2 regions of the Neobacillus sp. NRS-1170 genome follow, and region 1 is predicted to be linked to the other one. Evidence: a T-box and tRNA genes for the amino acid it is inferred to sense, from the RefSeq annotation. Region 1 holds a T-box; the other holds one or more tRNA genes.

The links. The T-box of region 1 lies ahead of leuS (leucine--tRNA ligase). A T-box ahead of a tRNA ligase gene usually reads a tRNA of that ligase, here a tRNA-Leu.
Region 2: it encodes a tRNA-Leu, which carries the amino acid that the T-box ahead of leuS (leucine--tRNA ligase) is inferred to sense. The anticodon was not compared.

Annotation. Positions count from the first base shown of each region.
Region 1 covers NZ_JBITPF010000047.1:8,353-24,452, forward strand. The annotation lists gene ACIFOT_RS19835 (ArsR/SmtB family transcription factor) at 1-204, opposite strand, end outside; gene ACIFOT_RS19840 (SRPBCC family protein) at 205-630, opposite strand; gene speD (adenosylmethionine decarboxylase) at 755-1,567, opposite strand; gene ACIFOT_RS19850 (TolB family protein) at 1,733-3,001, shown strand; gene ACIFOT_RS19855 (pseudouridine synthase) at 3,029-3,748, opposite strand; gene ACIFOT_RS19860 (putative polysaccharide biosynthesis protein) at 3,738-5,375, opposite strand; gene ACIFOT_RS19865 (NAD(P)/FAD-dependent oxidoreductase) at 5,568-6,836, shown strand; gene ACIFOT_RS19870 (sporulation protein Cse60) at 6,946-7,131, opposite strand; gene ACIFOT_RS19875 (hypothetical protein) at 7,280-7,651, shown strand; gene ACIFOT_RS19880 (FAD:protein FMN transferase) at 7,651-8,538, shown strand; gene ACIFOT_RS19885 (ferric reductase-like transmembrane domain-containing protein) at 8,525-9,052, shown strand; gene ACIFOT_RS19890 (rhodanese-like domain-containing protein) at 9,087-9,392, opposite strand; gene leuS (leucine--tRNA ligase) at 9,449-11,866, opposite strand; T-box leader at 12,035-12,257, opposite strand; gene ACIFOT_RS19900 (MDR family MFS transporter) at 12,393-13,577, opposite strand; gene ACIFOT_RS19905 (ammonia-forming cytochrome c nitrite reductase subunit c552) at 13,931-15,385, opposite strand; gene ACIFOT_RS19910 (NapC/NirT family cytochrome c) at 15,388-15,900, opposite strand.
Region 2 covers NZ_JBITPF010000048.1:56-16,155, reverse strand. The annotation lists gene ACIFOT_RS20295 (pyruvate, water dikinase regulatory protein) at 1-297, opposite strand, end outside; gene ACIFOT_RS20290 (helix-turn-helix transcriptional regulator) at 315-950, opposite strand; gene ACIFOT_RS20285 (Fpg/Nei family DNA glycosylase) at 1,152-1,961, opposite strand; tRNA gene ACIFOT_RS20280 (tRNA-Ile) at 2,062-2,135, opposite strand; tRNA gene ACIFOT_RS20275 (tRNA-Gly) at 2,140-2,213, opposite strand; gene ACIFOT_RS20270 (esterase/lipase family protein) at 2,472-3,713, opposite strand; gene ACIFOT_RS20265 (TM2 domain-containing protein) at 3,996-4,322, shown strand; gene ACIFOT_RS20260 (hypothetical protein) at 4,779-5,069, opposite strand; gene ACIFOT_RS20255 (hypothetical protein) at 5,419-5,556, shown strand; one part of gene ACIFOT_RS20250 (IS3 family transposase) at 5,953-6,836, opposite strand; one part of gene ACIFOT_RS20250 (IS3 family transposase) at 6,836-7,115, opposite strand; gene ACIFOT_RS20245 (DUF438 domain-containing protein) at 7,345-7,623, opposite strand; gene ACIFOT_RS20240 (lipopolysaccharide kinase InaA family protein) at 7,844-8,404, opposite strand; gene ACIFOT_RS20235 (NAD-dependent epimerase/dehydratase family protein) at 8,447-9,364, opposite strand; gene ACIFOT_RS20230 (phosphotransferase) at 9,453-10,520, opposite strand; gene ACIFOT_RS20225 (ATP-grasp domain-containing protein) at 10,553-11,731, opposite strand; gene ACIFOT_RS20220 (glycosyltransferase family 4 protein) at 11,743-13,041, opposite strand; gene ACIFOT_RS20215 (PIG-L deacetylase family protein) at 13,038-13,694, opposite strand; gene ACIFOT_RS20210 (YkgJ family cysteine cluster protein) at 13,908-14,258, opposite strand; tRNA gene ACIFOT_RS20205 (tRNA-Leu) at 14,775-14,856, opposite strand; tRNA gene ACIFOT_RS20200 (tRNA-Trp) at 14,879-14,949, opposite strand; tRNA gene ACIFOT_RS20195 (tRNA-Tyr) at 14,953-15,037, opposite strand; tRNA gene ACIFOT_RS20190 (tRNA-Ser) at 15,056-15,148, opposite strand; tRNA gene ACIFOT_RS20185 (tRNA-Met) at 15,165-15,241, opposite strand; tRNA gene ACIFOT_RS20180 (tRNA-Ala) at 15,259-15,334, opposite strand; tRNA gene ACIFOT_RS20175 (tRNA-Pro) at 15,357-15,433, opposite strand; tRNA gene ACIFOT_RS20170 (tRNA-Leu) at 15,495-15,583, opposite strand; tRNA gene ACIFOT_RS20165 (tRNA-Gly) at 15,589-15,663, opposite strand; tRNA gene ACIFOT_RS20160 (tRNA-Leu) at 15,699-15,783, opposite strand; tRNA gene ACIFOT_RS20155 (tRNA-Thr) at 15,789-15,864, opposite strand; rRNA gene rrf (5S ribosomal RNA) at 16,033-16,100, opposite strand, start outside.

The DNA of each region.
Region 1 (16,100 bases):
TTCTCTGCCGACCTTCCTCTCCTTAACCAGCCCGGCATCCGCTAATACTTTTAGGTGCTTGGAGACTGCTGTCCGGCTAATGGGATAATGTTCACTGATAGCTGTAACAGGCAATTCTTGATTGCTTAAAAGTTTTAATAAGCTCCGGCGGGTCGGATCAGCAATGGCTTGAAAGACATCATGCTTTGCTGAAGAAGCACCCATTTACGCCTCAACATATCCTTGCAATTTTTTAACAAGTCCTGCCCAGCCTTGGTTCATGTTTTCGCGAATTGGAGCATGCGGTGCACCAAATTCGGTTGCTTTATTAATATCCCAGCCGCCATGGATTAAGGTAAACTCTGTTTTTCCTTCAAGTTCTTTTAATTCAAAAGTTAAAGTCCAATCTTTACCCCAATTGAAAGAAAGACGGTTAGGTGGATTGACTTCTGTGACTTTACAAGGTGACATTCCGAACTGGCCAGCATTTAAATGAAATTCATGCCCTTCTACCGGTTTCATATCATTGGGCATGAACCATGCTGCAAGTCCCTCTGATGTTGCTACTGCATCCCATACTTTATTAATTGGAGCATTATAAACCAACGTATACTTTATATCCTCTAATGTTTGTTGTGTCTCATTTCCCATTTGCTAATCCTCCTCTAATCTCTTTTTCAATACGAAACCATTTGGTTTCACATCAAGATAATATAACACCATTTGGTTGCACGTCAAGCATTATTTAAAAAAAAAGAGCCCTTGAAATCGAGCTCTATTGCACAATATTTTTTCCATAAAAAATTTCGTCCATTTCTAGCTTTAACCTTTGCGTTATTTCAATGTGTTCATCTGGGGATAATTTATCTTTTGTGTAACCAAATAAATAGTTATTTAAATCAAATTCACGCAGTTTGCATTTCGTATGAAAAATATTTTCCTGATAGACATTAACATCAATCATATCGAATAATTCTCCTACATCATCAGGAATGTAATTTTGAATAGAGCTGATTTCATGGTCGATAAATAGCTTGTGTCCCGTTTTATCTCTTGTAAAGCCGCGAACACGGTAATCGATCGTCATAACGTCTGTCTCAAACGCGCGAATAAGATAATGCAGTGCCTTAAGCGGTGATATTTCGCCGCAGGTTGAAACATCAATATCAGCCCTAAATGTACTTATTCCTTCATCAGGATGAAATTCAGGGTATGTATGAACCGTAATATGACTTTTATCTAATTGCATCACCACAGATTCCGGCAAGGGGCCAGGAGATTCCTCGAATGCTTCTTCTGGGGCGTTTGCTGCAACAGGTCCTTCAGATACAAGCAAGGTGACGCTCGCGCCTGCCGGCTCAAAATCCTGGCTGGCAACATTTAAAACATGTGCTCCTATAATATCGGAAACATGCTTCAATATATTTTGCAATCTTTCCGCACTATATTGCTCATCAATATACTTTAGATACGCCTCACGTTCTTCCCGGGTTCTCGTAAAACAAATATCATACATATTAAAACTTAGCGATTTAGTAAGGTTATTAAAGCCGTGTAATTCAATTGCCTGCTCATGTGTCAATTTCATGAACGCTGTCCCCCTAAGATAAAAAGGTAATAATCGTAAGTAAATATTATTAATTTACCCATAGTTCCTTTTTTTATGGAAAACTAATATTGCATGGTAAAAGATACTAATATTCCTCATAATTCTCAGATTTCGGTGGAAAATAATTGAAGATGAGGTGAAATAATGAAAAGATTTTTTTGGATTATAATTGTATTAATTTTGCTCGTTCCGAATATGGTACAAGCTGCACCAATTGAAAACAACATTAAAGTTGCCTTCTTTAGAGATGGATTTGTTTGGGTGAAAATAAATGGTAAGGAAACAAAAATTACTAAAGAGCAATCCGAGCATTCCTACCAGCCACAATGGTCCCATGATGGGAAATGGATTTTGTATCAACTTGAGGCTAGAAAAAAGCCCAACTCTAACACAGATTCGCATTCAGAAATATGGGTTTATAATGTTGACACGAAAAAGCATATCAACATTACGCGTGACGGGACCAATCCAAAGTGGTCTCCAGTCGAAAATATTGTTGCCTTTAAAAGCGGATGGGTATTAAACGTCTCGAACCTTGAACATTTTTATAACATTGCTTTGGGTGTTGGGGATTATAATTGGTATCCTGATGGAAAATCCTTCATTACAGCCTCAAGTGCTTCCTTAAGACCGGATGGATGGACAAATCCGATTCTTTTTAAAATCGGACTCGAAAAGGATTTAGCTAAAATGACAAGCTTTACTAAAAACGTGAAGCAGTTATTTACCATTCCCAATGAACTAAAAAAAGGAAATGTTAACATGGTAGCATTTGATGCCTGGAATTTTCATTTTTCCCCTGATGGTAACTGGGTTTCCTTTATTGTAAGTCCCCCGACTGCATCATGGGCCATGGACAGCAATATGGTTTGTGTTATTGGTACTGCCGGGCATAATTTTGCGGTTTTAGATGAAACCATAAATGAGGGCTATTCTCCAGAATGGGCATACTCCCAAAACTTATTAGGATATATTGCCGGCGGCGGGAGAATTGTCCTAGGCTTTAAGAATAAAGATATGAAAATTACCGAAATGCCAGTTTTTAAATCGACGACACTTACACCAGCTCATTTTGCAGAGATGGGCTTTGCCTGGAAGGATGACAATTCTCTTTATGTTTCAAGGGTTAAGGAAACGGATTGGTCCAATGATGAAAAAAATCGGCCTGATCCTTCTTTATTTTTAATAAAAATAAAAGACCAAACTCAAACTCAAATTACACACCCTCCAAAGGATTTTGGTGACTATCATCCTCAATACATTCCCGGCGCAAATAAATTAACCTGGCTGCGAAAAAGGGATATTGCCGACTTTCATAAGCAGGATTTATGGATTTCCGATTATAATGGTCAAAATCCAAAAGAGTGGATTAGAAATATTCAAGCGTATGATTTTTTTGCAGAAAAGAAATAACGAAAAAGCAGCCAATTGGCTGCTTTTTCACTTTACTTGATAGTCTTTTAATAATTCTACTTCTTCATCCGTCAATTCCCTGTATTCGCCAAGCTCAAGTGATTCGTCCAATGCAAGCGGCCCCATTGAAATCCGCTGAAGATAGACGACTCTTTTTCCGACCGCTTGGAACATTCTTTTTACTTGATGGAATTTTCCTTCGGTGATAGTCAACTCAATATCCGAACGAATTCCCGATTTTAAGATTTTCAATTCGCCTGGTTTTGTTTCATAACCGTCATCCAATGTGACTCCTTTGGCAAATGCCTCCACATCTTCCTCCGTTACTTCCCTATCGATGACAGCAAAATAGGTTTTGGGGACATGCTTTTTAGGAGAAAGCAATCGATGCGCCAATTGCCCGTCATTTGTAATTAACAGTAATCCCTCTGTATCCTTATCCAGCCTGCCAACAGGAAATGGCTCATAAACTTGGTCTTCAAGCTCCAATAAGTCGATAACTGTTTCACCTTGATTATCCTCCGTTGCCGATAAAACTCCTGGAGGCTTGTTCATCATTAAATAAATAAACTCTTTATATTCAATGACTTCACCGTTTAAGGTTACAGTTTGTGAGTTTGGGTCAATATGTTGTTTTGCATCCTTCACAATCGCATCGTTTACCTTAACGGCACCGCTTTTTAACAGCTGTTTGACTTCTTTCCGGCTCCCATAGCCGAGATTAGCCAGCATTTTGTCAATTCTCAAGGGTTCCCCTCCTTCCTGGTAATTTTAATTTTGTCATTAATCGATCTATCCTATCGCCGAATAGGCGTCTTGCAAGACCCGATTTTAGCCCCAGGTAAAAATAGATTCCGGCTCCAACACCAGCACTAATTAGGATGATTAAGACGGATTGTACCTTTGAAGCAGGTGAAAGGAATAACAATAATAATTTATATACGATTTCCGTACCTACCCACATCATTCCCGCGAAGAGAATAATTAACAAACTTCTTCTCCAAACAAGGCGGAATGGATAGCGGGCGAACAATTTAATGACGATTAAATTAATGATAATTGCAGCGGTATAACCTAAGGTTGTCGCTAAAACTGCTCCTTTTGTTTCCATCATTTTTATCAAAGGGATATTTAAGGTTAATTTTATTAATAAACCAACCAGCAGACTTAAAATGGTATAGCGCTGCTCATTAATTCCCTGTAGAATTGCGGCTGTTACAGAATATAGGGAAAAGAGAATGGCCACTGGAGCATAGACCCTTAAAACTCCTGCCCCAAGCAAATCATGCTGATAGAATGCCGTGTAAACCGGCTCTGCTAATAAAGATAACCCAATAGCTGCCGGCAAAGTTAAAAATAATAGGACCTGAAAGGTTTGGTTAAGCTGGTGGTTTAGGCTATTTCTATCTCCTTCAATGAAAGCCTTTGTTATACTTGGTACAAGTGTTAACGAAAAGGCAGTCGCAAGTGATACCGGTATGATGACGATTTTATGTGATTCAAAATTCAAAATGGAGAAAAAGGATTCCGCTAATTGTGGAGCCTTCCCTATTTCGGCCATTGCTTTACTAAAGGTGAATTGGTCAATGGCTTGAAATAATGGATTGGCAATTCCCACCAATACAAATGGAAAGGCTGAGATAAAGATTTCTTTATATATTTCTTTAAGGGAAATATCTATAGTGCCTTTATCTTGCTGAAGTAACTCATCTAAATACGGCTTTCTTTTGTACCAATACCAAAATAAAACCAGCAGTCCTCCGATTGCCCCAATAAACGCAGCAAACGTAGCTACACTAACAGCCGTAACCATTTTTCCATTAAACATATGCAATACAACATATGCGCCCAGCAGAGTAAATGTAATTCGGACAATTTGCTCCACCACTTGTGAAAGAGCAGATGGACCCATCGATTGATGACCTTGAAAATAGCCGCGGATTAAACTCATAAACGGGACAACTATCAAGGCAAAACTCACTGCACGCATGACGGTTGTAACCTCTGATAAATTCGCCTTTTTATCGCCGCTAATGCTCATTTCCGCTAATGTCGGTGATGCAAAATACATGACTAGGAATGCAAATAAACCGGTTAATAACATAATCATTAGCCCTGATTTGAATAATTTCCGGCCGACCGCATATTCCTCAAGGGCATTGTATTTTGAAATAAACTTTGAAACAGCCAGCGGGACGCCCGCTGTTGCGACACTTATAAAAATGGTGTATGGAACATAGGAAAATTGATAAAGGGTCGTCCCTGACCGACCGACTATTTGAAAGAATGGAATAACGTAAATTAATCCAAGAATTTTCGATAGTATTGTTCCAAAGGTTAAAATAAATGTTCCTCTTAAAAGCTTAGATTGCATAGAATCCCTTCCTACCCGAAGAAATACGTGCGCTTTTTCACATAAAAAATTCGACTTTTTTTGCACACTATTAGTAGTTTACAACTCTTTTCCCTCTGATGCTACTAACAACCAAGTTAAATTTGTGAAAATCGTTTATTTTCGCCATGAAATGTTTATAATGAGGTGAATCTATTTAAAGTTGGTGCAATTATGGAATTTGATGTCATTGTCATTGGCGGCGGCCCTTCTGGTTTAATGGCAGCCATTGCTGCGGGTGAAAAAGGGGCTAAGGTGCTGTTAATTGATAAAGGGGACAAGCTTGGAAGAAAGCTGGCGATTTCCGGCGGCGGACGCTGTAATGTAACCAATCGCCTGCCCGTAGAAGAAATCATTAAGCACTTGCCTGGAAACGGGAAGTTTTTGTATAGTGCTTTCTCTATTTTCAATAATGAAGATATTATTAAGTTCTTTGCAAGGTTAGGAATCGCTTTAAAGGAAGAAGATCACGGGCGGATGTTCCCAGTATCTGATAAAGCACAGTCTGTCGTTGATGCTTTGTTAACTCAATTGGAAAAGCTGCGGGTGACGATTTTTAAAAATAGCCCTGTAGCAGATGTTTTGTATGAAAATGGCCATGTTTCTGGAGTATTGTTAAAGGACGGACAAAAAATTGGGACAAAATCCATCGTCATTGCCGTTGGCGGCAAGTCTGTTCCCCATACAGGATCAACTGGAGATGGCTATGCCTGGGCGGAAAAAGCAGGACATACGATTACCGAACTGTTTCCAACGGAAGTCCCGGTCACGTCAAGTGAACCATTTATTCGGGATAAATCGCTGCAAGGTCTTTCTTTAAGAGACATTGAACTCAGTGTGTTAAATCCAAAAGGGAAGCCGCTCATTTCTCACCGGATGGATATGATTTTTACCCATTTTGGAATCAGCGGTCCAGCTGTACTCCGCTGCAGTCAGTTTGTCGTAAAAGCTTTGAAAAAATGGAACCTGAAAGAAGTAACGATGAGCCTTGATGCTCTTCCAGATAAAAAGGAAGAAGAGCTTTTCCAAGAAATTGTGAAGCTTGTAAAAATGGAACCTAAGAAGAGTATCAAGAACACTTTAAAAGGAATGCTTCCGGAGCGATATCTCCTTTTTCTATTAGAGCAAAACGGAATTGAAGCTGCGGAGCAAGGAGGCACGATTTCCAACGAAAAATTCCGTAGTTTTGCTAAAAGCTGCAAGCAATTTATGATTAAAGTTAATGGAACTCTTCCTCTAGAAAAAGCTTTCGTAACGGGAGGCGGGGTTTCCGTGAAAGAAATCGAACCCCAGACTATGGGCTCAAAATTCATGAGCGGCCTTTATTTTTGCGGTGAAATACTTGATATTCATGGTTACACTGGCGGATATAATATCACCTCTGCTCTTGTTACTGGAAGATTGGCTGGAACCAATGCTGCTATTGATACAAAAAAAGCGTAAGCGCCTTGATCAGCCCCGACTAGAGACCTCGAGGGGCTAGGCGCTGGAGCTGGACAATTCTCGAAGTCAAAATTTATACTATCAATTAAAAAAGGCCTGATGTCAAAAATCAGGCCTTATATATGATCATTGCTGAAAAACAATAAATTTGTTCTTCCTCTTCTTCCTCTGTCATCGCTGCCACATTATATTTAATATCTAATAGACTCTTTTCATCCAACCCTCGTAAAAAATGATTCATTTCCTTTTCTAAATCCTTTTCATGCTCGCGATCAAACAATTTGACCTGTATCATGGTCCTCTCCCTTTCTTTTTTTCTATCATTATCACCATTTTTCTGAATTTTTAAAATTAATCTCTTAGAAAAGTTAAGTTTATTTTAAGTTTGGGCTTGTAAATTATTTTCTAGAAAGACATTTTCAAGTTTGAAAGGAGCATTAGTAATGGATAAAAAACAAAAAATCTCTTGGGGAGTCAGTTTTGGCAGCCTGGCCTTAGTCGCTGGGATGGTTTCCTATCTTGGATTATCCAATGGAGATAAAGCTACTAATCAAGTGGCAATAGATCAAGGGCAACCCTCTAACAATAATTCTAATCAGCAAACTCAGGACAATTTTAATTTCGGTCAGCAACCAGAACAAGGCAGTTCGTGGGGAGGAGATAGTCAATTTAATCAAAACGATCAAGGAACTGCTGATAATTTTGGCAGCGATAATCAATCTGGCAATAGCAGTGGGCAAGATCAATTTTCAAATGGCAGCGGTCCTGGATTTGGACATCATGGCGGCTTTGATACAACTACAGGTGGAACCTAATGTATAACTATCAATTTAACTCCATGAGTACGATCCTAAAGATTTCGATTAGCTGTGAGCTGTTTGCAAATGATTTGATGCCGGTTTATAAATTGTTTGAAGGTGTGGAGGATACCTGCAGCCGTTTCAAAGAGGATAGTGAACTTTCGCTCCTTAACCAACAAATCAGAAAAGAGGTTGCCATTTCGGCCGACATGTTTTCAATTTTAACTTTGGCTGAGAGCTTTTATAAAGAAACAGATGGAATTTTTAATCCAGGTGTTTTAACGGCACTTGAAAGCATCGGTTATTCAAAATCTATTGAAATCATTAAAGGGCAAAAGCTAGAAATAGCTTCCCCCTCAGCGATTGCTGCTATAAACCCATTTACTTTAAATGAGAGTTTGCAGTCGGTCATGCTTCATACCAAAATCGACCTTGGAGGAATTGCCAAGGGCTGGGTAATTGACAATGCTGCAAATCTTTTAGCAAAAATAGGCTTTGGGTTTATCAATGTTGGCGGCGATATTCGTATTTTTGGCTCCCTGCCAAGGCAGTTGAACATTGGGATTGAGAATCCATTTGAAAATACAAAAATCATTACTTCGATCCAGGTAAAAGATGGAGCGCTGGCAACGTCAACTTCCATGAAAAGAAAGTGGATGCTAAATGGTAAACAGGCACATCACTTAATAGATTCCCGTACCGGAAAATCTTCTGAAACCGGAATTGTATCGGCAACTGTTACGGCTCCAACTGCCCTGGAAGCTGATGTTTGGGCCAAAACTGCCCTGTTATTAGGTGCAGATAAAGGACAAGATTGGTTAGAGAGTAAAGGGTGCTTATCCGTATTGATCAATAAAGACGGAGAGATTTGGAAAAGAGGCAGACAGGATGGAAATGTTTGAATGGTATATAATTAGAGCCACGGGTACAGTAGCCTACTTATTATTATACTTGTCGGTGCTCATTGGACTTTACTCTCAGGTTCAAAAAAAGCGCAAACGTAATGTAACCATTCCGTTGGTTTTGCATGAATCCCTGGCAAATTTGGCGCTGTTTCTTACCCTGGGCCATGTTGGTTTCCTATTGATTGATACTAATATATCTTTTAATTGGGTTGAAGTATTGATTCCTTTTAATACTGACTATAAGCCCCTGCCAATGGCATTGGGGATTTTCTCCTTATATTTCTTGATCATGACGATAGTCACCTCAAAAGTGAGGAAAAAGATTGGCTATCAAAAATGGCGGAAATTACATGCCCTTAATCCGATTCTATATTTATTCGTTACGATTCATGGCCTATTTATTGGAACGGATTTTCAGGCAGTGGTGATTGCAGCTGTTAATATTATTCCTGCTATACTTATAGCTTTCATGGTGCAAAAGAGTAAACCAAAACTTGAGGTTTCTCCATAAAGGCAAGTAAAAACCGATTCCCTAAAGGAATCGGTTATTTTGTTTCACCTGTCCAGTTCAGCATTCCGCCCACCATATTGCGGACTTTGTAGCCCTGGTCTTGCAAATAATGGCAAACATTGCCACTACGGCCGCTAGAACGGCAGATAAAAATATATTCTTTGTCCTTGTCAAAATAGTCGAGGTTCGCAGGTATGTCTCCCATGCGAATATGCTTTGCACCTGGAATCATTCCAAAAGCTACCTCATCATCTTCTCTTACATCGACAAGCTCCAGTTTTTCCCCAGCTTCTAGCTTCTTCTGTAACTCCTCAGGTGTAATTGTTTGAATTTCTTCCATCCCACTCATCCTTTCAGAAAAACATCCCCCCTAAAGAAGGAGGATGCTTAATAGTATTAGTTTGCTACAATATTAACTAGTTTGCCCGGAACAGTAATAACTTTTCGAACTGTTTTTCCTTCGATTTGTTCCTTCACTCGATCATCATCCATGGCGATTCCTTCTAACGCCTCTTTACTTGCATCAGTTGGAACCATAAGTTTCGTTTTCACCTTACCGTTAACTTGAATGACAATTTCAACTTCCTCGTCCACTAGCTTAGCTTCATCATATGCTGGCCATGTTTCGTAGGAAATCGTGCCGCTGTGGCCTAGTTTTTCCCATAACTCTTCAGCAACATGCGGACTAACCGGTGCAAGCATTTTGACGAATCCTTCAACGTAATTTTTAGGTAGAACTGATGATTTATAGGCCTCATTAATAAATACCATCATTTGTGAAATTGCGGTATTAAATCTTAGTCCCTCATAATCCTCGGTAACCTTTTTCACCGTTTGATGGTAGACCTTTTCCAAATTCGATGCTTCTACATCCGGCTGAATTTTAGGACTTAACTCCCCATTTTCCTCTACGAATAATCGCCAGATTCGATCTAGGAAGCGGCGGGAACCGTCCAAGCCGTTTGTCGACCATGCAATCGATGCATCGAGAGGTCCCATAAACATTTCATACAAGCGAAGTGTATCTGCACCGTGACTGTCGATGATATCATCCGGATTGACAACATTTCCTTTTGATTTACTCATTTTTTCATTGCCTTCGCCTAAGATCATTCCTTGGTTGAATAACTTTTGGAATGGCTCTTTTGTTGGAACCACACCGATATCATACAAGAATTTATGCCAGAAGCGGGCATATAACAAGTGAAGAACGGCATGTTCAGCTCCGCCAATGTAAATATCAACCGGTAACCAATGATTTAGTTTTTCTGGTGCTGCTAGGGCCTCACTATTTTTTGGATCAATATAACGTAAATAGTACCAGCAGCTGCCAGCCCATTGTGGCATTGTATTGGTTTCACGGCGACCTTTTTTGCCTGTCTCCGGATCGAGGACATTTACCCATTCAGCAATATTAGCAAGTGGTGATTCACCTGTTCCTGATGGTTTGATATCCTTCGTTGTTGGTAATGTCAATGGAAGCTCTTCTTCCGGTACCGCTGTCATTGTGCCATCTTCCCAATGAATAATTGGAATCGGTTCGCCCCAGTAGCGCTGACGGCTAAATAACCAATCACGTAACCGGTACGTTACCTTTTTCGTACCGATACCTTTTTCTTCCAACCAGGTAATCATTTTAGAAATCGCGTCTTCTTTATTTAAACCATTTAAGAATTCGGAGTTGATGTGATCACCATCGCCTGTAAAGGCTTCTTTTTCAATATCGCCGCCTGCTACAACCGCTTTAATTGGTAATCCAAATTCTTTAGCAAATTCATAGTCACGCTCGTCGTGAGCTGGCACCGCCATAATGGCCCCTGTTCCGTAGCTGGCTAATACATAATCGGCAATCCAGATTGGCATTTTTTCGCCATTAGCTGGGTTGATTGCGTAAGCACCCGTAAATACGCCAGTTTTCTCTTTCGCAAGGTCTGTACGTTCAAGGTCGCTTTTTAACTTTACCTTATCTAAGTATGCTTCAACGGCTGAACGCTGCTCAGAAGTTGTAATTTTATCTACAAAAGAATGTTCAGGAGCAAGCACCGCATAGGTGGCACCAAAAAGCGTATCCGGACGCGTTGTGAATACTGTGAAGGTTTCCTCGTGCCCATCAATGGCAAATGTTACTTCCGCACCTTCAGATCGTCCGATCCAATTGCGCTGCATTTCTTTTAAACTTTCCGGCCAATCAAGCTCTTCAAGGTCTTCAAGTAAACGGTCGCCGTATGCCGTGATTTTAAGCATCCACTGCTTCATCGGACGACGTTCAACAGGATGACCGCCGCGTTCACTTTTACCATCGATGACTTCTTCATTCGCAAGGACAGTTCCAAGTGCCGGGCACCAGTTCACCGCTACCTCATCGATGTAAGCTAGACCTTTTTCCCAAAGCTTTAAGAAAATCCATTGTGTCCATTTATAATATTCAGGATCTGTTGTATTTACTTCACGATCCCAATCGTAAGAGAAACCTAATGCTTTAATTTGTCTGCGGAAAGTGTTGATATTTTGCTCGGTAAATTCCGCAGGGTCGTTCCCGGTATCAAGGGCATATTGCTCTGCCGGAAGGCCAAATGCATCCCAGCCCATTGGGTGAAGAACGTTGTATCCTTGCATCCGCTTCATTCGTGAAAGAATGTCGGTTGCTGTATAGCCTTCTGGATGCCCCACATGAAGGCCGGCTCCTGATGGATATGGAAACATATCTAAAGCGTAAAATTTACGCTTATCATATTCTTCGCTTGTTTTAAAGGTCTTTTCTTCTTCCCATTTCTTTTGCCACTTCTTTTCGATTTGCTGATGATCGAAACTCATTTTCTGTTCCTCCTTAAGGTAAAAGCGGAAGCGCCTTGACCAGCCCCGACAAGCATAAGGCGATCCGGCGGGAAGGTTGCTTTTTAACCTTCTCGGGCGGATTCGGCTTAGACCAAAGAGGTGCTAGGCGCTGTAGCTGGATAAAAAAATAAAAAACCCCTCATCCCAAAAAGGGACGAGAGGATTGTATATGTATCTTCCCGCGGTACCACCCACATTAGTGTTTAAAACACTCGCTTCATTATCCTTAACGCGGTAAACGGCAAGCATTACTTTAGATTCATGCTTGCGACTCATAGGCGAGTTCATGATTTACCCGGTTGACTTTCACCAGCCGTCAACTCTCTTAGTGCGGATAGGGACCATTACTACTCCTAATCACTGTTTTTTCAATATAAAAGTATTACGGTTATTGTATTAAATTTCCCATCAATTTGCAAGTAACCCCGCTGCCTAATTTCATAATGGACAACAAATTTCCCATTTAAACCTCTAAACCTGACGTCCACCACACGTGGACAAATCATTAAATTTGTCCACGGACGGTGCCTGACACCCTTAAGGTTCGGTCGTATAAAAGGGTCGTGACGATTGCAATGAGAAATAATCCAATTAAAACGGTAAATAAGGCTGATATGCTATATAAATCTACAAGCATGCCTCCTAACAGCGGGCCAATCATTCTTCCTCCGGTTGCAGTGCTATTGACGATTCCTTGGTAGAAGCCTTCCCTGCCCTTTGGTGCCAGACTGAAGGCAACAGTTGGGACGGCAGGCCAAATGAACATTTCACCAATTGTTAGGATTATCATAGCAACTAGAAATCCTGAAAAGGCGCTGACGTTCCCTGCAACAATAAATGAGATAATAAAAATGCCAATTCCAATAAGTATTTGAAGCTTTAAAGATGAAGAAAGATATTTCAGCACCCCATGCAAAAGCGGTTGACCTAGAACAATAATCGCTCCGTTAATTGTCCATAAGAAACTGTATTGCGTTAAGGTTATATTGATTTCCTGTGTGTAGGAGGCAATTGTGGTAGTCCACTGAACATATCCTACCCAGCATAGTAAATAGCCTAAGCAAAGAATCATTAATGCCTGAAGATTCGCCTTGGATTTTATTCCTTTTTCTGCTTTTGCTTTATTTTCTTGTTTCTCCGAATCTACTAAAATACCTTTATATCCGAAAACGGCAATAAGCAGGAAGATCACATACATAACCATATTGGCAAGAAAAATAAGCTGAAATGAGTAATCTGCTACCAATCCCCCAAGTGCAGCACCTACTGCTACGCCAAGATTTTGCGCGACATATAGGGCATTAAATGACTTTCTCCCGCCTTCTTTCCATACTGAGCCTGCCATCGCATACATGGAGGGAAAAATAATCCCTGTTCCAAAGCCAACAATCGTTAGAAAAACAACATATTCTGGCCAGCCATGCCAAAAGGTTAATCCGACAAGGGCTGCAAGTGAAATAAAAATTCCTAGAAGAATAGATTTATAGCCGCCAATTTTATCAAATAAATGGCCGCCGTATAAATTTCCGATGACATTTGCCCCTGCATTCAACATCAGAACAATTCCAGCAACCGATAAGGATTTTCCTAAATGTTCGTGAATATAGATGGTATTTAAAGGCCATAAAAAAGAAGAGCCGATTACATTCACTGCCATCCCGATAATTAAAAGCCATAAGGCACGTGGCATGAAAATACGCTCCTTTATCATAAAATTATTTCGATATCCTTGGTAATTTTAGACCTTTTTATATTTATGTGCAATCTTTTTCTATAAACAATAATCGTAAGGAAAGGATTTCGCGTGTTTAAGCTTGAATTTCGCTTAACCTCAAATTAATTTCGCGAAACTCTTAATTATATCCGCCTTCCGAGATAAAAATTCCTCAAATTGACACCTCACTAATCTTTTGACAAAATAAATAGAAAACACTGTATCTATACAAGAAACAGTGTTTCAAAACTCATCTTATTCTCAGCCTCTTTCCAATATCATCCTTGTTCCTTCTTGGCGGGACGAATAAGGGTTCTAAAGGAAGGAGTCTATTTTTTTATTGGCGTAGCCGGTACAATCGGTGCTTGTGCAGGGAAGTAGGCATTTACCGCTTTGTCTTTTTTCTTATCATTTTCTTTTTCTTCTAAGACTGCTTTTTTCACTTTTTCAATTTCCTTATCAAGCTCTTCCATATTGACGCCTTTTTTCACTAGTTCTTCCGTCGCTAAGCAGATTGCTTTGTTGGACTGCTCAATTGAAATCCTTAGTGAATCCATCGATCCTTGCGGGTTGTGGAAGCCGGCAGAGTTTTCAGCAGCAACGATATCCCAGTACCATTGACCCTTGCGTACATATTCTTGAGCTTGTTTTATTTTATCCTTGTTTACACCAGACGTAATCATTTTGTTTACATAATAGTGTGAGGTGGTTGAAACTTCTTGAGCTTCATGTAAGGCACTTACGTTTGCTTCTTGAATTTCAAGAACGCGGTCTTTTAGTTTATCCAAATCACGATCACCGTGGCACTGTCCACAAGAAGTTTGCATGGTTTTAAGTGGTGAAGTCCACCAGTGTGAGGTGATTTTTCTTTTTCCATCTACACGCTCATATGGCATATGACAATCAGCGCAGGATACATTTGCTTTTCCGTGTGTTCCTGACATATGTGTTTCATACTCAGGATGCTGCGATTTTAACATTAGAGTTCCGGAAATATTGCTAATCCAGTCTTTTTCAAACCCATTCTGTTTGGCAATAGTATTATAATATTCATACATGTCCTCTGGTTTGAAGCCCTTCGTCCACGGAAAAGTAACTTCGCTGTTTTTTGCAGAAAAATAATACTCAACATGGCACTGACCACAAACGTAGCTGCGCATTTCATTCTTCGTTGGGTTAGAAACATCAACACCCTGTGCTTTTAGCGCTTTAAAAAAGCTTGGCCGCGTTACACGTAAATCCATTGTTTTGGGATCATGACAGTCAGAGCAGCCAATTGGTGAGTGACCCAAGGCCTCCCCTTTTGGCCAAATTTCCTTATTAAAATTTGCTCCCCAATAGTGGTCACCCATTTCTTCAATCATTTTTGGCACTGCTGTTGATTTACATGTATAACAAGATCCAACTGATTTATCGGTAATCCGTTTAATGCTGCGAATATCTTCTAGTGCATAAGTATGGCCGCGTTCTTCATTGTACTCCGTTGCAAATCCATATCCGTTAAATAGGATTGGCAGCAGCGGCTCCTTATCTGCTTCATATTTGCTTCGTTTTTCAGAGCCTCCGTAGGTAGTGTCTTCCATTTTCTCATTTTTCTTATAGCTGTTATATTGAAGCGGGAATAATTTTTTAAACGCCTCATTACTAATTTCGTCTTCAGATAGGCCCGTTGTCTTTTGACCTGCTGCAGCGGCTGTTTTCTCACCGGAATCATGATCACACCCGGATATGATCAATACCATTGCGACCAGGAAAAGATATGCCCCATATCTTAACCTTCCCATTTTTAAAATCCTCCCTTTTTCTCTAATAACTCTCCTGATTTAGGCGGCTCTTTATAATGATCATCCTTAAAGCCTTTTCCATGCGGTACGGTTTTGTGACAGGAAACACAGCTATCCTTAGCATCATGTGATACGTTCGTAATCGTACTTTTGTGGCAGGAGATACAGTTTTCATTAATGACTTTCATTGTTCTGTCTGCCGCATGAATGACGTCAGGAATATCCTCTGTGCCTAAGGAGTTGTAGTACACATGTGTCATCCCTGCCCGACCCTTGAAAAAAAGCTTTTTAGCTATATTCTCGTGGGGAAGATGGCAGTCATTGCAGGACAATTTTGCGTGGGTTGAGTCCATGAATGAGGTATAAACCGATTGCATCGTGTGACAGTTTTGACAAAAGCCCGGTGAATCTGTGTAGGCCATGGTTTTTACTGTTACAAGCGATAAAAATACTCCGCCTAACAGAGCCATAACAACTAAGAGCTTTTTGTCGATTTTAAGAAGTTTTTTAATCATCTCTTCACCTCCCATAAAGTTCTTTCTCTCTTTATATAGTTAAAGTACCTTAGTACCTTAATCCAAATTTGACAACGAAAACTGTGTGCGGTTAATTGATGTAAAAATTTTGTGAATTAATTCACATAAAAATTTTAAAAAAGATGCTAGTAAACAATCTTTTATCCAGCAAAAAGTGGAGGTTTTGGAATTAATTTTAT
Region 2 (16,100 bases), on a different contig from region 1:
TGTTGCAAATGCATTCATCAAGGGACCGAGCAAATCAACTGCTAATATACCTTCTTCGGAAGCACGTCGATCGATATATTCCTTTAAAGAAGGAATAACAATGGTATACGCAATAATGGAGTGACCTCGTTTCGCCAGCATGATGACATCTTCAATATCCTCAAAGTCATCGACATAGGAATTGCGGCGGATTTCAACCTGTCCTCCGTTAAATTGTGTTGCCACTGCTTTTACTACAAACTCAGCCGTTTCCCCTACTGAGTCAGAAACTACATAGACAACCTCTTTCTGGACCAAAATGGCAGCCTCTCCCCTTAGTGTGATTTTTCTTCCATAATTTCCAAATAGGCTTTCGTAATTGTCGTTTTTGTAATTCGTCCCACTAGCAAATATGTATTGTTTTGCTCTTCCTTAACAACTGGTAAGGAGTCTATGTGGTTATTTATCATTTTTTTCGCTGCTTCAAGCAGAGTTTCATCAGGATTAATGGTGATGATATTCGGCATCCTCGTCATGATGACACTGACCGGCAATTCATGAAGATTCCTGTTTCCTAATGATGCTCTAAGCAAATCTTTACGGGAAATCACTCCAGCCAAATGCCCTTCTGTATCTACGGCATACAGGGTACCAACATCCTCTAAAAATAATTGGACTATAGCGTCGTAAACCGAGGTCGATTTTTCAACTACAATTGGATGTGCTTTGTAATCCGTCACTTTTTGATGGATAAATTCCTTAGCTTGGAGCTTAACTTCATAATTATCATTAAAGAAATAACCGACTCTTGGTCTTGCATCCAAGTTTCCTGACATAGTTAAGATAGCGAGATCCGGCCGTAATGCTGCCCTGGTTAAAGATAATTTCTCTGCTATTTCCTTCCCTGTTATAGGTCCATTCTGCTTAACAATTTCAAGAATCTCATCTTGGCGTTTCGTTAGTTTAATCATTAACACCCCCTCACTTTTCCATTAGGTATCTTATTTTATAGGATAATTTTAAATGTGTTATACTTATTTGTATATAGTATATTACATTTGATGCAAAATCGAAACAATAACTTATACTTTTTTTTGACAAAATAGAAAACTATTTATTTTAAATATTTTGATTATTTTTTTAAAAAAATTTCCCGCTATTGATCGCGGGATCTATTTCTGACAATTAGGACAATAAAAGGTTTTCCTTGAAGAAATCATTTCTTCGATGATTATCGCTCCACACCTTATACATGTCCCACCTTTTCTGTCGTAAACTTTGCGTATTTTATAAAAGCTTCCAGTTAACTTGTCGCCAGTATAAAATGGATTTTCAAGATATCCACCATGTTTTAGGGCTTCCTGAAGGACGAATTTCATAGATTGGTATAACTGTCCTCGTCCCATTTCGTTAATATCATCTATATCTTTTGATGGTAAGATCTTTGCATGGAAGCATATTTCAGCAGAATAGCAATTGCCAATACCAGCTATGAATTCTTGATCCAGCATCGCTGTTTTCAAGCGACCATGTTTTTTATTGATTCTTAATAAAAAGTCATTTACGGTGAAATCGTTTGACAATGGTTCGGGGCCCAAATGGGAAAGCTCCTTTTCGACTTCTGATTGATTATAGAGGTGAAGATATCCTAGTCTTAAACCGATAAAATACAAATGATTTTGCCCGAACGATAACCGGATTTGAACCGTTCGTTTTGGTTTGTCCGCTTCAGATCCATAAAACATCCAGCCTCCGAGCATTAAATGCAAAAGAAGGATTTGTCCATTTTGCAGTTGAAAAAGCAAATGCTTCCCACGCCTATTTATATTGAGCACTTTTTGCTGCTTAACGGTATTGATAAATAGTGTAGGATTAAGATTAATTGATTTTTCCCTGTTTACTTGTACATCGGTAATAACCTGACCAGCTATCCTTTCGTTTAACAGGATTTTATAGTTTTCCATTTCCGGAAGTTCTGGCATTTCATGTACCTCCACATAATGATCCATTTCTTCGATTTATTTTCCCCAAAGACACAAAAAAACCGAACAAAAATTGTTCGGTTTCTCTAAAACGATATGATGGGCCTAAATGGACTCGAACCATCGACCTCACGCTTATCAGGCGTGCGCTCTAACCAGCTGAGCTATAGGCCCAAATTGGAGCGGGTGATGGGAATCGAACCCACAACATCAGCTTGGAAGGCTGAGGTTTTACCACTAAACTACACCCGCATATGTTTTCAACGACGAAAATAATTATAACAGTATTTTATATATTTGTCTAGATATTATCAGTATATTAATAATTCATTTTATGTCGTAGTAAGTATGGTCTTTTGATTAACCGAACACCTAGTTTATTTTGGTATCCGGTCAATCAAATTTTTTTCATTGACCCTGAGTCCTCATTTTTTGGGTTCTCGGGCAATGAAAGGCCATTTCATTTACCGCATCCCCTCTTATTACTTGCTCTTGGTCAATGAAATTAACTCATTTTGGAAGTCCATGGAGTTGATTGGCGATATTTAAATAGAAGTCATTAATTTGTCTAATTCCAATAACATGAGCTTCACTTAATCCAACAAAATCGAAGTGATCCCATGTGTATTGGACGGGATAGTAGTTCCATTCTCCTTTTTGAATCGTGCCGTCAAATGATTTATTTGCCTGTCCGAATGGATATTTGGAAGATTTCACGTTAACAATACCATCGTTTTGCCACCAAGATTTGTCAATCACTGGTGCAGGGTTTGTTCTTGTATAAGAGCCAATGAACAGACTTGAATCCCATAACAGAGGAGTCATGGTTGGCAGCGGATAATAATGACCAGTCAAAAGTCCTTTATAGGAGGCGTCCCCAGTATATGAAAAATAGTATACATCTTTATTGGTTTTCACCCAGTTGTTAAGTTCAGCAGCTCCGACAGTGTTTAAATCATACGAACTTATATCTTTACTAGTCCAGATTGAGCTATTCATGACACGATCCATATAAGTAAGGAAGGATTCTTCTGGTTTTCGTTTCAATCCCCATTGGTCCATCTTGAAATCATAAACGATATTTTCGCCACCAGCTCCTGTTACAGCAGCATAATCAGTAACCATATTTTTAACAAGCGTTTTTACTGTTTCTGCATCAGCATACGTAGAACCATTATTCGGTGTAGCCAGCGTGGTAACACTATGAACCCAATGCTTTCCCCCTTCAAAAAGTGGAGAAATTCCTTCCTCAGGGTGCGCCTTATAATATTCTTGTTCAGACTGGCTTCCATTTTCCAATAGCTCTGTCAGCATTCTGATAGTTTGTCCACCCATACTATGTCCAACAAGGTGAATCTTATTTTTACCATTCCATTCGCTATAGAAGCCAGGAAAAGTCTGTCCATATCTTGCGTGTCCAAACTCTTTTGCATGGGCAGCCCCATAGTCAACCGTTCCACCTGTAATATAGTAATAAAGTTCCACCGCCCTATCCCAGTTACTAGAAATTGGTCCAACCTCGGCAGTATACGTTTTGTGTCCGCTGTTATTCAAATATTGTTCAAGGTCATTCATGCCTCCCCAATATTTGAAGCCAAACAATTCATCTCGTCCCCATCCTGTTAGCCCATGTACCAATACAATTGGATAATCATTACCGGAAGATTCAGATGTTGAAGACGATTCAGCACTTGCTGAGAAAGCTGGCATGAGCAAGCTGCAAAAGAATAGTGATGATAAGACATACCGCATTTTTGATACCCCCTTTAATAAATATTTACAATTTTCTGAATTACATTTTTATTTTAAAAGAAAACAAATAAAAAAGGACCCTACATTTGTAGGAATCCTCTTGTACTATAAATTTCTATTCATTTTATTAATTCCGTTTTTCAGGACCAAATCGAATTTATTACGGATAAAAATACCTATTTTTACTATTATCTACTAGTGTAGCATTCTGTAATATCAGATCTGATTGTTCTTGTGAGAAATTCAATGGATTAAAATTTAACTCATAGGAGTTGGCATAAATTGAATAACCTATTGATGAAAAATGATTTATCGGCAGAACAACTTGCAATGGTTAATAGTGAAATGAGCAAAAAACAAAAATCAAAGGGAATTGCTTATGCTCTTTGGTTCTTCTTAGGTACTTTTGCTGGACACCGTTTTTATTCAGGTGATATCGGACGAGCGATACTAATGCTATTATTTGGATGGGCAACATTATTTATTTGGAACTTTGTTGATGTATTCTTTATCGGAAAAAGAATTGAACAAAAAAATGAACAACTTGAGACCGATATAATTATGACTGTTAAAGCTTTATCAAACAACAAAAACGCAGCTAATACCTGATATTAAACAAAATATTATGTTAATAGAGTAGTTCCTAATAAGGAAATGCCCTTTTTGTATCGGATCTAATTCGTTTTTTCACTCGGTATTATTTATCAGGGCCAAAAGCGGCACTTTTATAAAAAATAAAAAGACTTTCAACAATTACGCTGAAAGTCTTGATTCATTTACATTTTTGATACCGATGGTCGGGGTCGAACCGACACTCCTCACGGAACACGATTTTGAGTCAAGACTCTTCGCTTCCAAGCCACCAGTACAATAATATCAACAGTTCATTAAGTTTTAAGTAAAATCGTAGCATACGATTATTCACTATTATGCAGCTTATTATCTGAATAGTCAAGCGTTAATGACTTGTTTATTGAACCTAGCCTGTTGGATCTGCTTGTAATTCTTGATAAGCTCGGCTTCATATTTCCTTGCATCATCCTCATTATCAAATTCAGCCACAATTTAATATTGCAGCTTCCCCTCTTCCATTAACTTTTTATGTTCTTGATTTCTTCTGTTTGTATACCTTCTGCATCGATACCAAACTCCACTACCGACATATACAACTTCATCATCATGCCGATGCTCGTAAACTATAAACTTGTCAGTCTTTCTAAGTTCGTTTTGATTGAGATTGTACTTCTTAGTGAGTTGTTGAATTTTTTGAAAAGTAGTTCCATAAATGTTTGCAATATCTTGGTTGGTCATTTTGTCTAGTAAATGCTGCTTAAGTTCTTTTTTATTTGGTAGCATTCTTATCACCTCATTCATACTTCTATCTGCTCTATCTCATTTGTAAACCAAAGTTGAAATAAAATTTGGATTTTATGCCCAAAAAACGAACTAACAGATGGTAAACCTACATTAGAAGTTATTTACAGGGGAGGAAATATTTCGAAGATAAGAGTCGTTAAATGTCAGAATGATTTGTTTTGGTATAATTACATGATCGGAGAAGAGTTTGAGGTAGTTCGAGCTGTTAACAATCCTAATAATGAAGGTCAAGCATACGAAGTCTTGTTCGATGGCTTTCCATCATACATAGAATACGATGATGCTGAGGTTGTCTTTGAAGAGTTCAAGCAATAAGGAGATGTTCTGAATGACTGCTGAACAATTGTTTGAAATGGTTAAAACGATGGATAATGAGCAGCGATTGAGGTTTCTTCTGATAATGCATAATGAGTACTTTTGCAAAGGCGAACCAATCAGAGAAGAGGATATTGATTGGGGTGATTGAGGTTTATTTAATTTCTTATTTAATTTTTGATTAACCAAATTAAATAAACTCGACACTTATTGAAAACTTTATTTAACTTTTTATTTAATTTATTATTTATGACCGTTATAACTATAATATCAGTCATAACAGTGTTCCTACGAAGCTCTAAGTTGAAACAATTTAGGGCTTTATGGTGGTTTATATTATTAAAGCTACGTTAAATGCGTTGTATGTAAAAAATAAAATTTTTATTTTATTTTTTATATTGGAGCAAAATTATGTTGAGGTGAAAGAATACGTTATTCTTTTTTCAAAAACGGTAGACAGAGATTATTAAAAATACTAATGATAAATAAAAAGCTCCCAATCTTAATTGAACTGACCTATTAAATTGAGACAATGAAAAAGCACCGTTTATGCTGCCTGTTCCCTAAACTCAATAGGGGACAGGTAGTTTAATTTTGCCTGAAGTCGTGTTTGATTATAATGATTGATGAATTTTTCAACTCTTTCGATTACAATAGAATTTGTAAGAAACTCTCTTCCTTGAGAGTAGAATTCTTCCAACTTTATGGTGGAGTGGAAGGATTCAATCACGGCATTATCCAAGCAATTGCCTTTCCGGGACATGCTTGTGGTAATGCCTTTTTCTTTTGCTATTCTTTGAAATGAGTGGGACGTATATTGAGATCCCTGATCGCTATGAAGTATTAAGCCATTCAATTCACGACCTTCTACAGCGTCTTTTAAAGTATTTATTACTAAGGAAACATCTTGGTTGGTACTAATTTGATATGCGATAATCTCATTATTATATAAATCCATGATTGTGCTTAGATACAACATAGATTGTCCGAACGGAAGGTAAGTAATATCAGTTACCCATTTTTCATTTGGTCTAGAGGCTTTAAAATTCCTATTCAAATGGTTAGGTACGACTACCTTCATTTCGCCAGATATATTATTATTACGTTTTGGCTTTACCCGGCATTGCAGGTTATTTTTTTGCATGATCCGTTGTACTGTATTACGATTGACCTTCGTCTTATAATCGCGTAATAGCCAGGCTCTGACTGTCCTATGGCCAATTAGAAATTTATAACGTTTACAAATTTCAATAATTTGTTTTTCGAGTTCAGTTTTAACCTTTTGCCCCCATTTCCTCCACCTATAGAAAGTAGATCTAGGTATATCTAAGCAATGACATAGTAAAGTTACACAATATTTATCTTTTAATTTTTCAACTAAGGCGACTACAGCTCCTGGAACCAACTCCTCTCGATTTCTTGGTACTTTTTTAAAATCTCTATTTGTGCCTTTAAATGCTCATTTTCTCTCTTTAATTGTTCATTTTCAGATAATCCTTCAGAACCTTTCCCATAAGAGTATTGTTTACCTATCCCTTGTGCTAAACGATATTGTTGCCCTTCACGATACCACTGCATCCACCGTTTAACCTGAGTAACATTGGTTATTCCGAATTTATCCATAATTTCACGGTTTGAATACTCACCACTCAATTTCATCTTAATAACGGCCATTTTAACTTCTTCTGAGTAAGCATTTTTCTTTCCCATAAGAAAACACCTCCTGAGTCACGTATTATTTAAATACGATTCAGGGGGTGCTTTTTCCTTTGTCTTATTTAACTAGGTCTCTTCATAATTTCAAGGGAGCTCTTTTATAATATTATTGGGATCAGGAAAATAATGATAAAATCTTAGTCAACGTATTTCCCTGCGAAACCCCTTAAATCGACATGAAGTCACAGACGATTATTTTCAATTAAGGCATTTCTAACACCATTTATACCGCCGCCTCCTCGACCGACCAATTAAAAATTTCAGTGTGAGCTGCATATAATCGATGGACGTCTGCGATTGAAATTCCATCGTCTGTGAGAAATTCATGCGGAAGCTGGCAAATTTCATCAAGGGTCACTTTTCCAAATAAAGCATTAAAATGCGCTTTTACTTCTTCTACATTTCTTCCGTTATGAAGACCCTTAAATATTTCTTTTAATATGATAATACGTTCTGTGTTTTGTTCGCTTTGTTGTTCACGGTTATTTATCATTTCACTCATAAGTATACTCCTTCGCGGTGGAAAGCTTAAATATAGCGATAATTTATCATCTTCCAACAACTTTGTTTATGATGAAAATCATTCAAATGAATGAATTTATTAATAACCTGTGAACATTTCAATAATTGCAACCTAATAACTACTATAAAAACTCTCAAATTTCTTTTGCCTTGGAATTTATTTGACTATGGCGTATAAGGTCATTAATCAGCTTACCGATTCATTCCTTCCATTTTTTGTATAGGGAAGGGCGGAGCTTTTTCACATGCTTCAAAAATGTTTCCAAAAATCCTAGTTTACCTAAATCTTTTAATAATCTTGAAGGCACTTCCGTTTTCCTGTTAAATGCCCTCTTTAGGTCAATTACTTTAATTTCCCCATGATCATTCAATAAAATATGACGAATCTGTGTATCACGTCTCGTAAAACTGATTCTTTTAAATTCATCCAACATGAATAATATTTTTATTACGAGTGCTTCAGAAATCTTTTTCTCTTTTTTTAGGAATTCTTTAAGGGAAGTGCCGTTGACATACTCAATCACAATATAATTTGTACCATATTCAAAGAGTTTTGGAATAACTGAAGAGGATTTCCCCATCTGATAGGCAAATAATTCTTCTTTTTGCGTTTTTTCATTCACAAAAATTTTGACGCATTTGTCAGTTGAAACCTGATAGACTGAACCATCATTCCCCTTCCCTATCATTTTGTAACCCTTTAAAGCCTTTGTGGAAATTCTCCCGTTATTTTTATTAACGAGTTCCTTAAATTCTTTCAAAAACATTCACCTCCCCAGTGATTTGATGGTATGCTTTGCAAATTACAAAGCGGTTTTATAATAATTGAAGGTTTCCCTTAATCCGGTCTGTATGTCAATGGATGGCTTCCAGTTTAAAAGATTTGCCGCTTTGGTATTATCCAAACAACTATTTCGAATATCACCATTTCGTTCGGGCATTGAAATAGGTGGAATATTACACGAAGAAATTTCTGAAATCATTTGATATAGTTCATTTATGCTTGTTTTTGTATTACTGCCGATATTAAAGGTTTCATTTGTTCCATAATCAATGGATAGGACATTGGCTAAGGAAACATCTTTTACATAAATGAAATCTCTAGTCTGTTCTCCGTCTCCAAATATAAAGGGCGCTTCACCCTTAAGAACCTTATTGAAAAATGTCGAGATGACTCCACCTTCCCCTTTTGGAGTTTGACGGGGACCATAAACATTAGCATATCTAAGAATGGTGTAGGGAATTTGATAAAGGTTGTTAAAAGTCTGAATGTATAATTCTGAAGTGTATTTTGAAATACCGTAAAAGGAGAGGGGCTTAGGGCGGAAGTTCTCCTTTACACTGCAGTTATTCTGTTCACCGTAAACGGCACAGGAGGATGAAAAAATTAATTTCTTTATGTTGAACTTATGGCAGCAGGTAAGTAATCGAATAGTGCCGAGGATATTTGAGCTGGCATCTTCGAAAGGATTGTCGATTGACCGGGTAACATCTACTTGAGCAGCAAGATGAATCACAATCTCGGGTTTCTCTTTTTCAAAGATCGGTTCTAGTTCCGAGGAGGTAATATCCACATTATAAAAACGGGCTTGGAGAGGTACAGTATCGCGATTACCCGATTGTAAATAATCCACTACCAACACTTCGTATCCCAATTCGATTAATAACTGTGTAACATGAGATCCGATGAATCCTGCTCCCCCTGTCACTAGTACCTTCATCAGATTTCACCACTCACTTTACTAATTTCCATGCATGTACGTTCATACTCTTTCATGGATACACTCCTTTAGCTTATTTTTGCACTACTTAAAGTAAACCTAGTTCTTTTCCCCAAACGACGACCTTCTCTAAATACCGTTTTAATAATGCACTCTTTTGGCCATCAAGCGACCTTCGTAAATGATTGGCCAGTTTTTTTTCTAAAGTCCTTTGTAAATATGCCTTCTTTAAGAGCTTCAATGGCTCCTCTTGAAAGATTATTCCATGTTTTTTCATTTCCTGTACATATACTTGCACGCAACGATTTCGAATTTCTTCTTCTCTTTTTTGCCAATCCGAGCGGAAATCAACTAACAATTCAACAAGAACCACCAAGTCATACCAGCATGGTCCGTATTTTATTGACTCCCAATCGATTAATCGAAGGTCCCAATCTTCCGAGTCACATCCGTTTTTAATGCAAATATTGTGGACATGGAGATCGCCGTGGATAAGACATTGTCCGGTTTCAAATATTTCTGGAAAAAAAACTGGTCCCTTATTTAAAATTTTTTGGATAGCACGATACTTGGGTTTGACCAATTCTTTTAAATTTTTATCCTTCATTGCCAGATCAAGATACTCCCTTGTTTTTTCAATCAATTCCACATTCTTTTTTGACTTTTGATCTGAATCAAAATGAGGAAGAGAGGAGCCGAAGAGGTGTGAATGCTTCTGGAATCGTTTTTCAAAAGTTTTTGCATGAAATTCAGCCACAAGAGGGATGATTCTCTCTAAATGCTGCGGTGCCAGTTTAATTTGTCCCCTTAGAGGTTGTATAAATTCCGTAAACATCCAAATTTCTTTATTATTAACATTTTCAAGCCAGTACAACTTCGGCATAATTTCATTGAATACATGAAAAGCCTTTGAGTACATTTCAATTTCCAATATATGTTTATCTTTTAACGGTTTTTTGAATATTTTTAGAACAATCGGTATGCTCTCTCGGCCATCCGTCATAACGAGCTTCCAAATGCTAGTTTTTTCCCGCGAATTTTTTAAGTTTTCAATTTGATCTTTTGCCAGTTTAACGGGTTTACCCAGTGCCTTTGATAACTCTTTATCCCAGCCGAAACGGGGCCACTGGCTAATAATTTCATCTTTACTGTTCATTGGAAAAATATGCTCCTTTACTTTTGTATCAGCTAACTTCTCCTCCACAGGTTTCGCAAGTGAGAAACAAAGCTCCGAATAAACGGGAGTGGATCATCCCAAGCAAATAAAGCCTCTACCTTTTTGCCTGAAAGGCTTTTTAACCATGCAGGAAATGTCATCTCGCCATTTTTTCGTTTTTGACGGAAGGATAGAAAATCCCGGACTAGATACACCCACTTGATCCCCTCTTTTTGCCTCGTTACAGGCTTTGGGTTCTGGCCTGTAAGTGATAAATAGTACAAGTAGGCCAAATTCACACCGCAAGCTATGGATAATGCCTGAGTTAAGCCTATTCTCGGATTAATTTCAATAAATTTTAACTGTCCGTCTCTTGGGTCCCTTTTAAACTCCGTAATCGCCAAACCTTTAAATTGGATTTTTTGGAGAAATGATAAGGCCATTTGAATAACTTCCTCATCTCGGATGCTTAAGGCGAGTGCAGAGGAGCCGAAGCGAGGGGGAAACTGGTGCAATTTTTGATTCATCCAGACACCGATTAAGTTCATTTTGTCATCAAAAAACGTCTTAACAGAATAAATGCAATTCTCATGACCTGGAATGTCTTCCTGTATGAGGAGCTCACCGAAAGGACGATAAAAATGGTACTCATTCCTGAGCTGGGCCGCTTGCTCAACGACGATTGCTTTTTTATACAAACGGTGGTCAATTCGAGTGCGAAAATGGGAAGAAAAAACAGGCTTTAATATACACGGAAAAGTAATTTGATTAATAATTTGCTCAAGATGCTTTTCATCTTGAATGGCGAAGGTTTTTGGGCATGAAACGTTCGAATTGACAGCAAGATCATAGGTTAAGCGTTTGTCAAGAACCGCTTTCACAAGATCGTGCTCAGGTAATAAAAATTGATAATAATTTGCTAAGATGTATCTGTTTTTTGAAATAAAGTAAACATAGTCATCCGAGCCGGCAAATAGGACTGCTTTTTTTCGATATTTTCCAGCAGTTTGAATTAAAAATTCGAGTAAAGCACTTTCCTCATCAACAGGATTTGGACATATACCACAACTGGCATGACGTGTTTTACCAATTTCATATTTTCCCTTGGTATCGTAGGCATTTACTTGGATGCCTTCTTTAGCTAAACTTCGAACAATTCCAATTCCCGTTGCACTCAAATCCAGTACAACAACAGGAGTGTCATGGCTCATTAGATCAACTCCTAATTTAAAGATTGGTAGATTTCCACTATTTCCTTTACCATGCTGTCAACGGTCAGATGCTCATTTGCATAGGATTTAGCCTGGCTGGCTAGTTTGATCCGTAAAGATTTATTACGTAATAGCAGCAATAATTTTTCGGCAAGCTGCTCCGTGCTGCCAGGCTGAGCTATAAGCCCTGTACGGTTTTCTTGGATGATTTCCGGGATGCCCCCGATATTTGTTGTTAGTATGGCTTGCCCAGCAAGCATTGCCTCAATAATCGAGATAGGCAGCGTGTCGCTTGTGGTTGGCAGGACAAAAATATCAGATTGGCTTAACAATTGTGGAATGTCATTTCGCCTTCCTAAAAAGAAGACATTTTTAAGGTTCAGCTTTTTTACCTGCTTCTCAAGAATCTCTCGCATCTCTCCATCCCCGACAATCCTTACCTCTACATTTTTCAATTCATCTTTGATGAGAGCTAGTGCGTCGAATAAATACTTATGTCCTTTCCGCGGACGGAGGCGGGAGACACAGGTTATAATCGTCTTTTCATGTCCATTTTGATCACTTTCTGCCTTAAAATCGATTCCTGTGTAAACCGTTGTCATCCTGTTGTCATCAGCACCTAATTTTTTAAGCAGCGGCCGAAAGGCTTCACAGAGGTTAATTACATGGTTTGCATTTTTAACCGCTTGTTTATCAATGGTTGAATAATATGCTTCTTCAATTGAACCTTTTTTAAGTAATTTAAATTTTAGTTTGTTGTGGGTCATGAATCCATGCGGGGTAAAAAGAAGCGGAATTTCATAGGATTTATTCACTATTCCCGTGACATTACATGTAAACCGATCCTGGGCATGAATGAGATCATATTGATGTAAATCCAAAGCCTCCATCATTATCTTATAAAGTGAAAGATTGCATAAATTATTTAAAATATTTTTATTGACGGAGCCATATCGATCGAGAAGATACTGGGTAAAATACTTGGAAATTTTGGAGTGCAATTTTCTCTTAACTTTTTTAGGAAAATGGTTTGGTGCAAAGACGTCTACGTGGTGCCCCAATTTTTCCAATCCCGCTTTAAGTGCTGCAATATATTTTTGCAGTCCGCCAACAGCGGGATAATCCCAAAAGGTCGTGATTAAAATTCGAAGCTTTTTGTTGTATTTTAGACGCTTAGGTGCGTTTCCTTTGTATATCCTTGTTTTTTCATTTTTCCAAACAGGTAAGCCATAATATTGATCCATGGCTGTTAGCAGATAAGAAAACTGGGATGGGAGTGAACTCAAATCATCAATTTGCATATCCATCATTTCCAAACCCTCCTAATGATTTCGAACGCTTCTGCATATTCAACACCGACGGTCATTCCCCTTACACGAGCTAAATATTTGATGCCTTCATAGGAACGTGGATGAGGAAAAGGCCTCATTTCAACATCATAATGCTGCAGCGCCTTGATTTTATCGTCGATTGTGTCTGTTACATCTACAAAGTAATTGGGCTTAAAATCTTTGTCAGTCGTATGCTGGCTCCATTCACTCGAAGACACGGTTTCAAAACAGATTATTTCAATCGGTTTTTTTCCAGGCAGGGGCCTGGCTGCCGTCAACACGGCTTGAAACAAAATTTGATGGTCACGATTTATGTCGCCATAATGATGAGTGAAAATAATCGATGGGTCATACTTGCTCAATAATGCTTCAATCGATTTATTGATTTCTTTAAGCGGAATGGTTTCCAATAATAGATTTGGGAGCTCCAAAAAAATTACCTCTTCCACCCTTATTTGTTTATTTGCCTTTAATATGAACTGATTGATGTGATGCTCCTCTTCCTTTCGTCCTTTGGCGGCAATGACGGAAATGACCTTATATCCGTTATTAACCAGTTTCATTATGGTTCCGGCGCTGCCAAGAATTTCATCGTCAGGATGAGCTGCAATCACAAGCACATTCTTACTCATTAAACACCTCAACTCCTAAAAAATACTCTTTTGAAAGTATATGAAAAATAATGATTTGGGAAACGGACAAACGTTTATGAAATGACAAGAAAAGGTGCCCTTAGAAAGGACAAAAAACCACCTTGATGGAAGGTGATTTCTCGTTTTTCTTTCCAAAAGAATAAGTTCACATTACGATTACTTATTTTTTGCAATTGAGGGCTGCACTTTTTTTTACTTACTAAAATCTTTCCAAGTAAAATCAACACTTAGCATTCCAACAAACTCTTCAGCCTGGGGTTCCGGATCATTTGTTGCTGCTGCCGGATTTTGGAAACAAACTAAATTTTTATAATAGCCAAATTTCCGACAGGTATCAGGCCTTGCTGAATGAATCCCGCATCTATCTTTATCTAAGTCGTAGAAAATACAAGTTCCATAAAATCTTTTCTGATTTTGAAGCTCTAATCGGAAACGAGGCGGAATGGATTTAATCTTCGTTTTGATTTTCTTTAATTCCTTTGCAGTTACTGGTACGGGACCGCAGCATAGCCCTTTGCATCCTGAGCATGGAAGGCTATCCATAATAGATCCCCCTTTTCTTTCATTTTATCTATTTAATAATCTCATAAAATTAAGATCACCCAACTTTTCTAAAATCCCCACTTTTGATAAAATGGGACCATTTCCGGTCGGCAATATAATTCAAAGTGCTTCACTTCTTGGAGTAACGGGTATTGTAAAATAGTATTTATTCTTTATAGACATAGTCTGTTATTACTCTTGCAAAACCGATTAGCTCAACTTTCTCCTGCCCATATATCAGTCCAAATTTTATCTATTTTATTCTTAATTTCACCTGTAATCATGTTGGATCTCCTCATGCTTTTTAAAAGCTTCAATATCTGATGGTCTTGTCCTGATTAATTTCAATTCATCTTCTGTTAATGACCTCTTTCTTGCCATCAAAATTCCTCCCAATGCATCTGATTTAACGCATACGATTTTGGCTTATTTCAATCGTGTTAGAGGAATAAAAAAAGACCTCCAACATGAACTGTTGAAAGTCTTGATTTATAAGGATTCTCACCTTATTTTTGATACCGATGGTCGGGGTCGAACCGACACTCCTCACGGAACACGATTTTGAGTCGTGCGCGTCTGCCAATTCCGCCACATCGGCAAAGTGATAATAATAAAAATAACAGGGGCAGTAGGAATCGAACCCACACTGAAGGTTTTGGAGACCTTAGTTCTACCTTTAAACTATGCCCCTAAATGGTGGAGGGGGACGGATTCGAACCGCCGAACCCCGAGGGAGCGGATTTACAGTCCGCCGCGTTTAGCCACTTCGCTACCCCTCCAAAAAGGATAAATAAATATGGCGGAGGAAGAGGGATTCGAACCCCCGCGCGGTTTAACCCGCCTGTCGGTTTTCAAGACCGATCCCTTCAGCCGGACTTGGGTATTCCTCCGTAATAAAAAACTATTTGGTAGCGGCGGAGGGGATCGAACCCCCGACCTTACGGGTATGAACCGTACGCTCTAGCCAGCTGAGCTACACCGCCAAATATATTATTGAAATTGGTGGAGCTTAGCGGGATCGAACCGCTGACCTCCTGCGTGCAAAGCAGGCGCTCTCCCAGCTGAGCTAAAGCCCCATGAATTTTGTAAAACTTCGACTGGTCGGGAAGACAGGATTCGAACCTGCGACCCCTTGGTCCCAAACCAAGTGCTCTACCAAGCTGAGCTACTTCCCGAATAATGAAAGTTATTTTACTAACGTAAAATAATTTGTTTAATTTACTTCGTAAAAAAACTTGGTGCCGAGGACCGGAATCGAACCGGTACGGTAGTCACCTACCGCAGGATTTTAAGTCCTGTGCGTCTGCCAGTTCCGCCACCCCGGCAAAAATGGAGCGGAAGACGGGATTCGAACCCGCGACCCCCACCTTGGCAAGGTGGTGTTCTACCACTGAACTACTTCCGCATTATGATTAGTTATTTTGCTTTCGCAAAAAACATTGGTGCGGGTGAAGGGAGTCGAACCCCCACGCCTTGCGGCGCCAGATCCTAAGTCTGGTGCGTCTGCCAATTCCGCCACACCCGCATAAATGGTGCCGGCTAGAGGACTTGAACCCCCAACCTACTGATTACAAGTCAGTTGCTCTACCAATTGAGCTAAACCGGCATAATTTAAAAAGAATATTAATATCGAGCACGCTGGCTAGTTATCGTCATCCCAACCTTAGAGTGCATATTCAAGTAGCAGCTCGGTTGGTATGCTGATGTCTATTCAGGAAGCTTATTCGGTCGTGCTCTACCAATTGAGCTAAACCGGCATAAAATAAAGTAAACAGCCTGGCAACGTCCTACTCTCACAGGGGCGCGTGCCCCAACTACCATCGGCGCTGAGAAGCTTAACTT